3 regions of the Comamonas sp. DB36 genome follow, and region 1 is predicted to be linked to each of the others. Evidence: riboswitches for the same ligand, from Rfam matches in the RefSeq annotation. Region 1 holds a riboswitch; each other region holds the start of a gene.
The links. Region 1 has a riboswitch for cobalamin ahead of ACSVDO_RS07845 (TonB-dependent receptor). Riboswitches for the same ligand answer to the same signal wherever they lie in the genome.
Positions count from the first base shown of each region.

Region 1 (4,921 bases):
GAGGTGCCGCAGCCGCCGTTCTGGAAGATGGGATTGGCCAGGCAGGGCCGCTGATCGCGCGCGATGAAGATCGGATGGCGGTTCAGGTCGAAGATATTGTTGATGCCCGCAAACAGCTTCATGCCGCGGCTCACGCGGTATTCGCCGCGCAGGTTCCAGACCGTGAACGCGCCCTTGCGGTGAATGAAAGTGCTGCTGGGCTCGCCCTGGGGGATCAGCAGATTCTCTTCGGTGTCGTACCACATCGGACCGCGCAGCAGCGCCGTCAGCTGCGCGCTCCAGTCGCCGGGATTGCGGTCCATGCCGCGCGCCAGCCGCAGTCCGCCCGCGGCCTCGTACCGGTACATGCGCTGCACGCGGTCGGTGTTGGCCGACGCGGCCGCGCCCTTGTCCTTCATCTCGAAGTGATAGTAGCCATTGCCGAACACGCTGAGCACCGGACCGCCCAGCGACACGCCCAGCAGCTGGTTCAGATCGGCGTTGGCGCTGAGCTCCAGCCCGCGCGCGACGATGTCGGCGGCGTTGTTCGCGTAGTCGGACGTATTGGTCGTCGGGCCGCGCGACACCGTGATGATGCGGTCCGAGATCGTGTTCTGGAACAGCGCGGCATCGACTTTCCAGGCGCTGCGGCGCCAGGTGCTGCCAACTTCGATCTGGCGGCTGGCTTCGGGCTTCAGATTGGGGTTGCCGAAGCTGCGCCCGCCGCCGACCGCGGTGAAATCGGCCGACAGCTCGCTGGCCGTGGGCGCGCGAAAGCCCGTGGACGCGCCCGCGCGCAGCGACCAGGCGTCGTCGACCTTCCAGGTCGCGCCGGTCGACCAGGTGGTCTGGTCGTAGTCGCGCGCCGTGGTCAGTGCGGCCGCCACGTTGGGCGTCTGGTCGAAGCGCGTCTCGCCCCAGGTCTTGCGCACGCCGGCGCGCAGCGTCAGGCGATCGCCGAAGAAGTTCTGCGCATCTTCCAGATACAGCGCATGCGTGTGCTCGGTCTGGTTGTTGTCATAGGGCGCGACCTGGCCCGCGGGGCCGCCGGGCATGGCATTGCGCTCGCGCTCGGAGCGCAGGCGGTTCTTCTCGTAGTCGAAGCCCAGCAGCAGGTCGTTGGAATCCGACAGGCGCAGCCGCGGCTGCAGCCGCAGGCCGCTGGCGTCCAGTTTGCGGATGTTGTAGTCGCGCGCCGTTCCCGGCACGGCATTGACGCCCGACTTGATGACCGGCGAGGCCCAGTTGAATTCGTCCACGTCCTCGAAGGTGTAGAGATGGGCCAGCCAGCTCACGCGGCCGCCGGGCAAGGCGCCTTCGTAGCGCAGATCGGCCGACTGGTTGTAGCGGTTGTCGCGGCTGTGGATGTTTGCGCCCGATCCGCGGAAGCCCGCGTTGTAGATGCCGTCGGTGCGCAGCTGCATTTCGATGCGGTGCAGGTCGGCAATCTGCCAGCCCAGCGCGCCGCTCGCGCCGCGGCGCTTGTAGCTGGTGTTCTGCTGTTCGCCGCCGCCGCTGCCCGCGCTGTAGTCGTCGCGTCCGCCGGCGTTGGCGCCTATGTACCAGTCCCACTGCGCGCTCGCGCCGCTGATCTGCGTATCGGCGCGCCACAGGCCGGCGCTGCCGCCGACCACCGAGGCGCGGTTGACGCCGCCGCTGGCGCCCGTGCGCAGGATGATGTTGATCACGCCGCCCATGTTCTGGCTGCCGTAGACCACCGAGGCCGGGCCGCGCACGATTTCTATGCGCTCCACATCCGACAGGCTCAGCTTCGACAGATTGGCCGTGCCCGCGCGCCTGCCGTTGAGCAGCACCGCGACCTGGCCGCGGTAGTCGCGCCCCTGGCCGTCGGTGGCCGCGCCGCGCAGGTTCAGCGAGGTCTGCGCCGCGGTCCATTCGCTGAGGAAGCCGACCGCATGCTCGGCCAGCAGATCGGTGACCGAACGCGCCGACGAGCGCTCGATCTCGGCGCGGTCAATGGTCTGCGTGGTCGCGGCAATGCGCGCGCGGTCTTCGGGACGCGCCGTCGCGGTGACGAACACATCGCCGAGCGCGGGTTCCGCCGAAGCATGGACCATGCCCGCACCGGCTGACCAGGCCAGCAGGCACAGCGCGGCCCTGCGTTGCAGGCGCAAGCCGCAAGAAACCGGGGAAGAAGACAAAACGGCGCGGCCAGGCGCAGGCCGCGAACTACCTGAGGAATGCATGCGATGATTTCAAATCTGTGCTTCGCTCACCCGCGAAGCCCATGGATCAATACCCACCGCAGGGCACGCACAGGCAAAGAGGCCGCCGAACGCGCGCGCCCCGCCACCTCATCTGCCCTGACATGCGCACTCCCGCGGCGTCCGAAGCGATGGCAAAGGCCGGTATCCGGGCTTGCGAAACGCCGGCGTGTGCCGGCTCAGTCCTCGCCTTCCCACGCCCTGTACGGGCGCAGTGACTGCGGGTCATCGTTGGACCCGCGTGAGAACCTGAGATTTCGCCTACCGTTGCGGGGGCAGCGCAGGAATTGCCGGGCTCTGGAGCGCGGCGCACCTGCTTGTCGTTGAACCCCTGAATGGGGCACCTTCGCATCTGTGCGGGATCGGATCAGCCGATTCCCGCCTGGGCGCCATTATCAATGGAATACGCCGCCCAGAGGATTCATCGGAACGATCAGTGCGCATAGGCGCGGCGCATTGGAAAACGATAGATTTGCATAAAAAACCACATTCTTATAACCAAAATCGTTTTTTCGCTGCACATCGCGTCCACAGCGCACTAAACTAAGGCCTGCTGCGCCCCAGTTCCACCGGTTTCGGCGCTGGCGCTCATTCAACAAATTCATCCAGGAAAGCGTTCGTCATGCTGAAGAAAACCCTGTCCGCCATCGCCCTTGCCACCCTCGCATTGACCGCCCATGCCGCGGACGCGGTGCTCAAGGTTGCAGCCACGGCCGTGCCCCACGCCGAAATTCTCAACCACATCAAGCCCGCGCTGAAGAAACAGGGCATCGATCTGCAGGTGCGCGAATTCAGCGACTACGTGCAGCCCAATGCGGCCGTCGAAGACAAGCAGCTCGATGCCAACTTCTTCCAGCACCAGCCCTACCTGGACAGCTACAACAAGGACCGCAAGAGCTCGCTGGTCGCCGTGCCCAACGGCACCATCCATGTCGAGCCGTTCGGCGCCTATTCGAAGAAGCTCAAGAACATCAAGGATCTCAAGGACGGCGCCACCGTGGCCATCCCGAACGATCCGTCCAACGGCGGCCGCGCGCTGCTGCTGCTGGCCAAGCAGGGCCTGGTCACGCTCAAGGACCCCAAGAGCCTCACGCCCACGCCGCTCGATGTGGTGAACAATCCCAAGAAGCTCAAGTTCAAGGAACTCGAAGCGCCTTTGCTGCCGCGCGCGCTCGGTGATGTCGACCTGGCGCTGATCAACACCAACTACGCGATCGAAGCCAAGCTCAACCCGACCAAGGACGCGCTGTTCATCGAAGGCAAGGATTCACCCTACGCCAACATCGTCGCCGCGCGCAAGGACCGCGCCAACAGCCCCGAAATCACCAAGCTGATCCAGGCGCTGCGCAGCGAAGACGTCAAGAAGTTCCTGCAGGACAAGTACCAGGGCGCGGTCGTTCCCGCGTTCTGAGCGCCAGCGGCGGAGGGTTGCGGCTGCAGCCGGCGGCGCGAATTTCACTCGCCAAGGTCATGCGGGCGTCATAAAGATGTAAAAACTGCAACATAATTTGGGCGGGTTATGGTGAAATCCGGCCCATGACGCCGGCCGCTGCTTTCGCACGGTCGGCACCTCACTATCCACCCACCCAATTTCCGCCATGTCCGAAGATACGCTGTCCCCCACCCTTTCCATGGATCAGGCAGTGCTTGTCGGCCTGAACGAAGTCACGCGCGCCAAGACGCTGGAACTGTATGCGCGCAAGTACGGCCAGCCCGATGCCGCCTCGCCGCTGCTGCTGTTTCGCGGCGACATCGCCGAAGCCCATCAGTACGACAAAATTCGCCCGCTGTCGGCCGCGCGCGCGCTGGGCAATGTGATCGTCGTCGAGGCCCAGAGCCACAAGAATGGCACGACAGGCCACTACCAGATCCAGTGCAATCAGTGGAACCTGCTGGAAGTCCTCGCCAAGCTGGGCTGAGCGCCCAGCTCAGGCCGGCGCGGCCATGCCGCTCCAGACCCACCACGACAGCGCCAGCATCATCACGCCCGTGAGCGCGTCCAGCACGCGCCAGGGCATGGGGTGGGCAAACCAATGCTGCAGGCGCCGACCCGCGCTGGCCAGCAACATGAACCACAGCAGGCTCGCGCAGGCCGCGCCCGCGACAAACACCGCCTTGAGCGCCCCATCCTGGCGCGCGCCTATGCTGCCCACCAGCAGCACCGTGTCCAGATAGACATGGGGGTTGAGCAGCGTGATCACGGCCAGCGTGCCGACCACGCTCAGCAGTCCGCGCTGCGTCGCCTGCGCTCCCTGCAGCGCCACATCGGCCGCATAGAACACCCGCCACAGTGCGTACAGGCCGTACCCCAGCAGGAACAGCGCGCCGCCCAGCGAGAGGTAATAAGCCAGATCGGGCGCACGCCCGAGCAGCTGCGACATGCCCGCCACGCCTATGCCGATCAGCAGCACGTCGCTGAACACGCACCACGCCACGCAGGCGCGCACATGCCGGCCCTGCACGGCCTGGCGCAGCACATAGAGGTTTTGCGCGCCTATCGAGATGATCAAAGACAGGCAGACCGTAAAGCCCGCAATCCAGGAAGAAGAAATCAACGTTGTCCACATAAGGGAAATTGTCGATTCATCCGGATATTAAGTAAAATTAAATTAGTTTCAACCTATTAAGAAGAACTGATGCTCGACTACGCCGGATTGGAAGCCTTGGCCGCGGTGGTGCGCGAAGGCAGCTTCGAGCGCGCCGCGCGCAAGCTGCAT
Region 1 covers NZ_CP196631.1:1,641,489-1,646,409, reverse strand. The annotation lists gene ACSVDO_RS07845 (TonB-dependent receptor) at 1-2,114, opposite strand, end outside; cobalamin riboswitch at 2,327-2,567, opposite strand; gene ACSVDO_RS07840 (hypothetical protein) at 2,600-2,809, opposite strand; gene ACSVDO_RS07835 (MetQ/NlpA family ABC transporter substrate-binding protein) at 2,827-3,615, shown strand; gene ACSVDO_RS07830 (hypothetical protein) at 3,803-4,123, shown strand; gene ACSVDO_RS07825 (LysE/ArgO family amino acid transporter) at 4,133-4,771, opposite strand; gene ACSVDO_RS07820 (HTH-type transcriptional regulator ArgP) at 4,841-4,921, shown strand, end outside.

Region 2 (4,921 bases), 850 kb from region 1:
TGCCGGCATTGCGTTTGCCTTTCTTTTCCCGGCGGCCACGCCCGGTGTGGGGCTGCTGGGCAAGCTGTTCATCTCGGCGCTCAAGGCCGTCGCCCCGGTGCTGGTGCTGATGCTGGTGATGGCGTCCATCAGCAACCACCGCCCCGGAGACTCGACGCTGATTCGCCCCGTGCTGTGGCTGTATGTCGTCGGCACACTGGCCGCGGCCATCGTCGGCGTGTTCGCGAGCATGTTGTTCCCCTCGACGCTGGTGCTGCAGACCGCGGCCACGGGCGTCACACCGCCGGGCAATGTGCAGGAAGTGTTGATGGCGCTGGTGCTCAGCGCCGTCGACAACCCGGTCAACGCCCTGCTGAGCGCGAACTACATCGGCATTCTGGTCTGGGCCGTGGGCCTGGGACTGGCGCTGCGCCATGCGAGCGAAGGCACGCGCAAGCTGCTGGGCGACCTGTCGAACGCCATCACGCTCGTCATCCAGGGCGTGATCCGCTGCGCGCCGCTGGGCATCTTCGGCCTGGTCGCGGCAACGTTTGCCGACGCCGGCATGGCCGCGCTGCTGGGCTACGCCCACCTGCTGACGGTGCTGGTCGGCTGCATGCTGTTTGTCGCGCTGGTGGTCAACCCGCTGATCGTGTTTGCCAAGATCCGCCGCAACCCCTATCCGCTGGTGCTGATGTGCCTGCGCGAAAGCGCCGTGACGGCGTTCTTCACGCGCAGCTCGGCGGCCAACATTCCGATCAACCTGGCCCTGGCCAAGCGTCTGAACCTTGACGAAGACACCTACAGCATCGCGATTCCGCTGGGCGCGACCATCAACATGGCCGGCGCCAGCATCACCATCAGCGTGCTGTCGCTCGCCGCAGCGCACACGCTGGGCATCGTCGTCGACATTCCCACGGCCATCCTGCTGTGCGTCGTGGCCTCGGTCTGCGCCTGCGGCGCCGCGGGCGTGGCCGGCGGCTCGCTGCTCTTGATTCCGCTGGCCTGCAGCCTGTTCGGCATTTCCAGCGATGTGTCGATGCAAGTCGTGGCGATCGGCTTCATCATTGGCATACTGCAGGACTCGGCCGAAACCGCGCTGAATTCCTCCACCGACGTGATCTTCACCGCCGCGGCCTGCCAGGCCGAGGAGCGAAAGAACGCGGCACTGATCTGAGACCTGTCCCATGCTGTTCGCCCCCCTGAAATACATCCATCTGCTGGCCGTGATCGTCTGGCTGGGCGGCATGGCGTTCTCCCACTTCTTCCTGCGCCCCGCCGTGCAGTCGCTGGCGCCCGCGCAGCGCGTGCCGTTGATGCACAACGTGCTGCAACGCTTCTTCGCGGCCATGCTGGTGACCGTGGCCGTGGTACTGCTGTCGGGCGCGGGCATGGTCGCCTCGGTCTATCACATGGCGGACCAGGCCGAACTGCAGTTCCAGATGCCGCTGGCCTGGAAAGTCATGACCGCGCTGGGCCTGGTGATGGCCGGCATCTTCGGCCATATCCGCTTTGCGCTGTTCAAGCGTCTGGACCGCGCGGTGCAGGCCGCCGACTGGCCCGCAGGCGGCAAGGCATTGGCCAGCATCCGCGTCTGGGTCGCGGCCAATCTCGCAATAGGCGTGGCCATCGTCACGGCACTGCGGCTGTCCGTTTGACAGCGCCGATTAGAATCACCGCGTTGGTGCTGGCCCGGCAAATCTTGCCGGGCCGTTAAACGGGAAACAGGGCGGCGATGCGCAATGCATCGCTCCAGCCTGTACTGCCCCCGCAACAGTGAGTGAAGCGGCCCGAACATTCGGGCCGGCGCGCATCGACAAGCCACTGGCGCAGCCGCCGGGAAGGCGATGTGCGTGATTCACCAGTCTGGATACCGGCCAACAAGGCGGTTGCTGCATGCGCGGCAACCTTGTGAGTGAAGCGCCGGCGGGGTCGCGGGCGCGAACTGGTAATCCTTCATGACTATTTCCTTTCGACCGAACACCGGCGCTGCGGTGCGACTGCACGCCTGCGCGTTTGCCGCCATGGCACTGTGCGCGCCGGCCTGGGCGCAGACCGGCTCCGCGCTCGACACCCTGGTGGTCACGGCTGCGCGAGAAGCCCAGCCGCTGCGCACCGTCACCGCCGACATGAGCGTGATCGACCGCGCGGCCATAGAGCGCAGCGGCGCCACGGGCGTCGCCGACCTGCTGGCCCAGGTGCCTGGCGTGCAGATCACGCGCAACGGCGGCCCGGGCCAGACCACCTCGGTGTTCCTGCGCGGCATGGGCAACCAGCACACGGCGGTGTTCGTCGACGGCGTGCGCTTCAACAGTCAGGAACTGCAGGGCGGCGCAGCGTGGGCCGCGCTGCCGCTGGCGCAGATCGACCGCATCGAGATACTGCGCGGTCCGGCCGCGGCCATCTACGGTTCGGACGCAATGGGCGGCGTGGTGCAGATCTTCACGCGCCAGGGCGACGGCCCGCTGCGTGCATACACCGAAGCCGGCCTGGGCAACCAGGGCACCTCCAAGATTTCCACCGGACTGCAAGGCGGCGCCAACGGCTGGAGCTATGGCCTGCATGTGGCGGACGAGCGCAGCGACGGTTTCGACGTGAACCCGGGCAACCCCTGGACACCCAACCCCGACCGCGATGGCTACAGCAACAGCTCGCTGGGCCTGAACGCGGGCTACAGGCAAGGCATTCACCAGATCGACACGCGCCTGCAGCACAACCGCCTCAAGGCGCAATACGACCAGAGCGCCGCGCCGTTCGACGACTACGACCGCGTGAAGAACACCTCGGGCACGCTGCGCTGGCAGGCCGCCTGGAGCGATACCTACCAGAGCGTGGTGCAGCTGGGCCAGGCGCGCAGCGACATCCGGCGCTTCACCGATTCCCCCGAAGGCAACGACGGCCGCAGCAGCAACTACCTGCTGCAGAACCAGTGGAAGCTGGGTGACAGCCGCGTCAACATCGATCTGGAGCGCCGCGAAGACCGGCTGAACACCGATTACGCCTGGACGCAGAACACCGACAGCAAGCGCGTGCAGAACTCGCTGTCGGCCGGCTGGCGCTATGCCAGCGGCCGGCACCAGCTCGACGCCAACGTGCGCCACGACCGCGTGCGCGAGCAGCAAAGCAAGACCACGGGCGGCCTGGGCTATGGGCTGCAGCTCAATGACAGCCTGCGCTGGGTGGTGTCGGCGGGCACGGCCTTTCGCACGCCCACGCTCTACGAGCGCTTCACGGGCCAGGCCGCGGCGGATCTCAAGCCCGAAAGCAGCGCCAATGTCGAAACCGGTCTGCACTACAACACGGGTAACCAGCAGCTGTCTGCCGTCGCCTATCGCAACAAGATCAAGAACCAGATCACCTATGACTTCACCAGTTCGCCGGCCTGCAACTGCTACCGCAACTGGGAAAGCGTGGAGCTCAAGGGCCTGACACTGACCAGTTCGACGCGCCTGGACCGCATGAACCTGGGACTGTCGCTGGACTTCCTGAACCCCAAGAACCTCGAGAACGGCAGGCTGCTGCCCTACCGCTCCAAGCGCATGCTCAAGCTCTCGGCCGACACCCAGCTTGCAGGTTGGACGCTGGGCACCGAAGCCCAGCTCTACAGCGCACGCTTTGTCGATGCCGAGAACTCGGCCAGCCTGGGCGGCTATGGCGTGGTCAACCTCTATGCCCAGCACCAGCTGGCCAAGGACTGGTCGCTGCTGGCACGCGTCAACAACGTCGCCGACCGCGACTATGCGCCCACCAAAGGCTATGCCAACGCGGGCCGCACCCTGTTCGTCAGCGTGAAATGGGCGCCCGCAAACTGAGCGCGCGCCTCGCGCCCTGGCTGCTCGCGGCCTGCGTGCTGCTGGCTGCGACCGCGCCCGCGCTGGCGTACGGCGTGCGCGATGCCCAGGGCCGCACGGTGGAATTCGCCCGGGTGCCGCAGCGCATCGTGTCGCTGCTGCCTTCGGTCACCGAGTCGCTGTGCGCGCTCGGCGCCTGCGCGCGCCTGGTCGGCGTCGATGCGTTTTCCAACCACCCGCCCGAGATCGCGGCGCTGCCGCGGCTGGGCAAGTCTTCCGCGCCGTCGGTGGAAGCCATCGTGCGCCTGCGGCCCGACGTCGTGCTGCTGGCCTATTCGCCGCCGCTGATGGCCCAGCTCGCGCAGTTCGGCATTCCCGTGCTCGCGCTCGACGCCCACGATATCGCGGGCATGCGCGCACAGTGGCGCACGCTGGACGCCTTGCTGCAGCAGCAGCGCGCCGAGGCGCTGAACGCGCGCCTGCAGGACGGAGTCGAGCGCGTCGCGCAGTCGGCGCGCGCCCATGCGGGCCGCAGCGTCTATTTCGAAGTCGACGCCACGCCGTATGCTGCCGGCAGCACCTCGTTCATCGGCGAATTGCTGACCCGGCTGGGCGCGCGCAACATCGTCGCGCCCGCGCTCGGGCCCTTCCCGCGGCTGTCGCCCGAATATGTCGTGCGCCAGAATCCGCAGATCATCATCCATACGCCCGAAACGCCGGCCAGCGCGTTTGTCCAGCGCCCGGGCTGGCGCAGCATCGATGCGGTGCGCAGCGGCCGTATCTGCACGCTCAGCACAGCCGAAGTCGATCTGGTCTCGCGCCCCGGCCCCAGGCTGGACCAGGCCGCGGCCGTGCTCGCGCGCTGCCTGGCGCTTTCAGACAAGCCCTAGTCCGGCTGGACAGTGACCGCAAGTGCTGGCACGCTAGCCCCCGCACTGTCCACTGAAAGCGCGCATGAACTTCGCCGATATCACCGCCCACCGCATGGATGCGGCCTGGCTCGATGCCCACTGGATGCCGTTCACCGGCAACCGCAATTTCAAGGCCAGGCCGCGCATGGTGGTCGGCGCCCAGGGCGCGTATCTGCGCGATGCCAGGGGCCGCGAGATCTTCGACGGCCTCTCGGGCCTGTGGTGCTCGGGCCTGGGCCA
Region 2 covers NZ_CP196631.1:2,491,045-2,495,965, forward strand. The annotation lists gene sstT (serine/threonine transporter SstT) at 1-1,156, shown strand, start outside; gene ACSVDO_RS11490 (CopD family protein) at 1,167-1,637, shown strand; cobalamin riboswitch at 1,645-1,875, shown strand; gene ACSVDO_RS11495 (TonB-dependent receptor domain-containing protein) at 1,938-3,791, shown strand; gene ACSVDO_RS11500 (ABC transporter substrate-binding protein) at 3,773-4,660, shown strand; gene aptA (omega-aminotransferase AptA) at 4,725-4,921, shown strand, end outside.
Region 2: linked by a shared signal. The riboswitch ahead of ACSVDO_RS11495 (TonB-dependent receptor domain-containing protein) and the one ahead of ACSVDO_RS07845 (TonB-dependent receptor) in region 1 are both predicted to bind cobalamin.

Region 3 (4,921 bases), on a different replicon from region 1:
ATGGCGCTGCCAGAATGCAAGCGCTCCTGGCAGGAAAGGGTGGGTGTGCAGATAAAGCACCTCCATGCCCTGTTCCCGCGCCTCTTGGCGCAGCGCGCGAAACAGCGCGTCGGCAATGCCTTGTCTGCGGCATTCGGGCGCGACAAACAGACGCACCACTTCGACCACGCGCCGGCCCGTGAAATCGAGCTGGGCAAAGCGCCCGTCATAGGCGCGCCAGGCAATGGTGCCCACCAGGCCATGCACATGGTCATGGGCGGCGAGCATGCGGCCGTTCTTGCCATAGACCTTCTCGAAGTCCCGCAGATCGGGCGCGAGGGCCGTGGTGTCGACGCGGCCGGCAAACATCTGGGCGCGGGCCTGCTGCAGGAAATCTAGCACCGCATGCCGGCTGGTTACGGCTTCGATGCGCAGGCCGGTGCTGCCGGCCACAGGCGCCGGGCTCTGGCTTACATCATTGGGCATGGATTCTGGCGTCGCTGAGGTGAGGGCGCTGGAGGATGTCATTTTTTTCGTGCATCCACGAAGTGCTTGGCGGCATTCCAGGCCTGGGTGCAGGCCATTTTCTGCTGAGCATCCTGCACGGAACCCAGCACCAGCTGCTTGCCCTGCGGGTCCAGAACGGTATAGACCGCGCGGTACATGCCTGCGACGGCGTCATCCGAAGTGTGCACGAAAATGCGGTACTTCCTGTAGTTCTTGTTGACGGCTTCCCGGGTGCATTCCCGGGCGAAATGCGGCTCGCCGGGCCCCGGTTCCTGCCACGGGGAAACGTCGCTCATCTGCTGTCTGGACACCTTTTCCTCCCAACCAGTTCAGTGAAGATGTGTTGTCCCGAGCGCCGCGGGCCCTGGCCTGGCGTCAATGGTCCACGCGCGGACACACCGAATTCTTACGCCGCGGCCGGCGGGCAAGAGTAAGGTGCATGGGTGAACTGTATAGCAGCGCCCCGTGCAGCGTGCCAATGCCCGCAAGCCGCAAGCGGGCGCATCCTGCAAGGCCTGGCGCCTTGCCCGCCCGCAAGACTCAGCCAGAAGGAGCAGCCATGGTCGACATGCATTCATTGCCCGAAACCCCGGTGAGCGACTGGGGGAGGATCGATGTGGAGCGTCTGGGAGGCCTGGCGGGATATGGCTCGCCCGGCGCGCGGCTAAGCAGCCGCGGCAGCGTTCTTGCCCATGAGTTGAAATGAACTCGTGCCGTCTTGAGCAGCGCAGCAAGGCGAGGCAATGACGCCTCGGGGCTTTTATCAGCCGCTCCAAGGGGCGGATATCAGTCCCTTGCCGATATCGACCAGTTTTGTATCGGGCACGAAGATATCGTTTTGGGCGCTGTACAGAATGCGCGGGGTGATGTTTCCGGTGTTCGGATGAATGCCCGAACGCTGCAAATGCTCATGCCACAAGGCGACGACGCCGGCGGCATGCGCGCAGGCGGTACTCGTTCCACTGAGGGTATGCAAGCCCCCTCCCGGCCAGGCCGAAGTCACATCGACACCGGGAGCCACCACGGTTGCCAGCGTATTGGAGAAACTCGCCATGGCGAATTTCTCGCCGGCGCGTTGCACTGCCGCTACCGAAATCACATCCACTGCCGCCGCGGGCAGCGTGGTGGCAATGCGGTATTGGGCATTGATCTGGCGCCGGCTTTCGTTGCCCGCGGCCGCGACCACGATGGGTGAAATACCGGAATCGGCTTGAAGCTTCATCAGCGCCATCATGGCGTCAAGCATGCGCAAATTCGCACCATAGGCCTCCAATGCAATCGAAGTCGACAGGTCGGCGGGCCAACCTTCGCCCATCATCTGCGCCACCATGCCGGGGAAATCGAAGCCCAGGGAGAGGGCAATGACATCCACGCGCTGCTCCACCGCCCACTTGAGCCCATGGAACATCATGTCTGACTGGCCTTTGCCGTCGTCGCCAAAGATCTTTCCTATGCGCGCTTCATTCACTCCCCTGGCAACCCCTATGCGTTGCCCCACATCTCGACCAAAGACGGTTCCGGCGCAATGCGTGCCATGGCCATGGCGATCGCCGTTTCCGGCGCCGCTGAAATCCATTTCCAGCAGATCCATGCCTGTAAACGCCGGATGGGTCCGGTCTATGCCGGTGTCCAGAATGGCGATCTTCACACCCGCACCGGTGTATCTGGAGATGTCGGCGCGAACCGCATCGATTCCCCAACTGTGGCCGCCCAAGGGGGCGGCGGCCTCCAGCGGGTGTACCAGGCAGGTGGGCATTACCAGCGCAATGGCCTGGACTTCCGGGTCGGCATGCAGTTCGTCAATCGCATGTTCGGGAATGAACTCCATGGAAATGGTGGGCAATCCATTGAGATCCTCGAAGGACCGGATGTCGAGGTAATGAAGGTTTCGCGCGCCTTCCTTTTTGACGCGCAGAATGACGTAGCGTTTCATTGCATTCTCCATTCGAATATTCGTGGATTTTCATGAGGCGGTTCCTTGCCGTGGTGTCTTAAATCCCACGCGTGCCTGAAACAGCGCTTGCCCTACTTGTGTGGCCTGTCGTGTCGGGGCAAGGATTGGCGCCATCGGCTGGCACGCAGCGGCCGCAGTCGCGGCGCGGCCGGGACAGGCCCATGGGGGCGGGAGTTTGCGCGCCGCGGCCCCAAGATCGGCTACAGTACGCCAGCTTCGGCTCCGCAAGGACCTGCGCCCGGCAATGCCGGCGCAAGAGGGAATCCAGTGGCGGCCAGACTGCAAGGTCTGGCTGCCCATGCAATGGAACTGCCCCCGCAACTGTAGGCAAAGAGCGAGCGCGCCACACGCCACTGAACGCAAGTTTGGGAAGGCGGCGCAGCCGTGATGACATGCCAGTCAGGAGACCTGCCGAAGCGTCAATCAATCATTGCCGGCGGGGTGTCCGGGAAGTGAACAATTTCTCGGAAATCCCGCTTTCGCCGCGCCGTTGCCTGCGCCGCGAAAGCGTGGCTTTGCGGTCTTGCTCTCTTCCAGAATACCGCTGCCCCTTCTGGAAAGACCTGTTTCGATGCCTGTCCGCCGCCTTGCGTTTTCCACACTTGCCGCCCTGCTGTGCTTCAGCGCCAGCGCCACCGAATATCCGCTGCAGCTGCACAACTGCGGCCATACGCTCAAGTTCGACAAGGCGCCCGCATCGGCCGTGACCATAGGCCAGGCGGGCACCGAAATGCTCTATGCGCTGGGCCTGGGCGACAAGGTCGCGGGCACCGCGCTGTGGTTCAATTCCGTGCTGCCGCAGTTCAAGGCCGTCAACGACAAGGTGACGCGCCTGGCCGACAACGACCCGAGCTTCGAGTCGGTGATAGGCAAGCGCCCGGCGCTGGTGGTCTCGCAGTTCGAATGGATGGTCGGCAAGGAAGGCGTGGTCGGCACGCGCGAGCAGTTCCATGACCTGCGCATCGCCACCTATGCCATGCCTTCTGATTGCGAAGGCAAGAACAACCTGAGCGGCTCCGACGGCACGCGCACCACGGCCTATGACGTCAATGCGCTGTACAAGAGCGTGCAGCAACTCGCGCAGATCTTCGATGTCGAAGCGCGCGGCAAGGCCCTGGTCGACGAACTGACGCAGCGCCAGGCCCAGGCCGTGGCCCAGCTCAAGTCATCGAAGCTGCAGAACGTCTCCGCCGCGCTGTGGTTCTCCAGCGCCGATCTGGCGATCGATCCCTACATGGCGGGCCAGAAAGGCGTGGCCGGCTACATGATGCAGACCCTGGGCCTGCGCAACATCGTGACTTCGGCCGAAGAATGGCCCACCGTGGGCTGGGAAACCATTGCCAAGGCCAATCCATCGATTCTCATCATCGCGCGCATGGACCGCCGGCGCTTTCCGGCCGACGACTACCGCAAGAAGCTCGAGTTCCTGAAGAACGACCCGGTGACCAGGCACATGGACGCGGTGAAGAACAACCGCATCGTGATCGTCGACGCCGACGCGCTGCAAGGCTCGATACGCATGGTCGACGGCATCGAACAGATCGCCCAGGCCGCGCTCAAGCTGCAGGCCGCGGCGCGCTGATCTACGTGACTGAGGCCCGCCCCAGCCCATGCTGCGCCTGATACTCCTGATCTCCGCGGCGCTGGCCGCTCTTGCCGTCGCCATCCTGCTGGGGGTGGCGATAGGCGAGACCCGCCTGTCGCCCAGCGTCGTCTGGCAGGTGCTGGCCAATCAGCTCGCGGGCGCGCAGTATCCGGTCGATCCCATTGACCAGGGCATTGTCTGGAACTACCGGCTGGCGCGCGCCCTGGTCGCTGCGAGCTGCGGTGCGGGGCTGGCGATTTCCGGCGTGATACTGCAATCGCTGCTGCGCAATGCGCTGGCCGAGCCCTATCTGCTGGGCATTTCGGCCGGGGCGTCCACGGGCGCGGTGCTGGTGTCGGTCGCGGGCCTGGGCGCGGGCGCGATCTCCATGACCACGGGAGCGTTCTTCGGCGCGGTCTGCGCGTTCGCGCTGGTGGCCCTGCTCGCGCATGCCGCGGGCAGCGGCGGCCTGCGCAACAGCGCGCAGATCGTGCTCGCCGGCATCGCGGGCTCGCAGCTGTTCAACGCCCTGACTTCGCTGATCATCACCAAGTCGGGCAGCGCCGAGCAGGCGCGCGGCATCATGTTCTGGATGCTGGGCAATCTGAGCGGCGTGCGCTGGAGCGACACCCTGCTGACCACATGCATTGCCGTTGCCGGCATGGCCGTGTGCCTGTGGCATGCGCGCGCGCTCGACGCGTTCACGTTCGGCAGCGAATCGGCGGCGGCGCTGGGCGTTGCCGTGCGCCGCGTGCAGCTGGTGCTGCTGCTGGTGGCGGCGCTGATCACCGCGGTGATGGTGTCGATTGTCGGCGCGATAGGCTTCGTGGGCCTGGTGATTCCGCATGCGGCGCGCTTCATGGTGGGGGTGCGGCATAGGCGGCTGATTCCGGCCA
Region 3 covers NZ_CP196632.1:548,342-553,262, forward strand. The annotation lists gene ACSVDO_RS23470 (GNAT family N-acetyltransferase) at 1-465, opposite strand, end outside; gene ACSVDO_RS23475 (hypothetical protein) at 504-782, opposite strand; gene ACSVDO_RS23480 (hypothetical protein) at 1,046-1,192, shown strand; gene ACSVDO_RS23485 (S8 family peptidase) at 1,250-2,419, opposite strand; cobalamin riboswitch at 2,641-2,870, shown strand; gene ACSVDO_RS23490 (ABC transporter substrate-binding protein) at 3,012-4,022, shown strand; gene ACSVDO_RS23495 (FecCD family ABC transporter permease) at 4,051-4,921, shown strand, end outside.
Region 3: linked by a shared signal. The riboswitch ahead of ACSVDO_RS23490 (ABC transporter substrate-binding protein) and the one ahead of ACSVDO_RS07845 (TonB-dependent receptor) in region 1 are both predicted to bind cobalamin.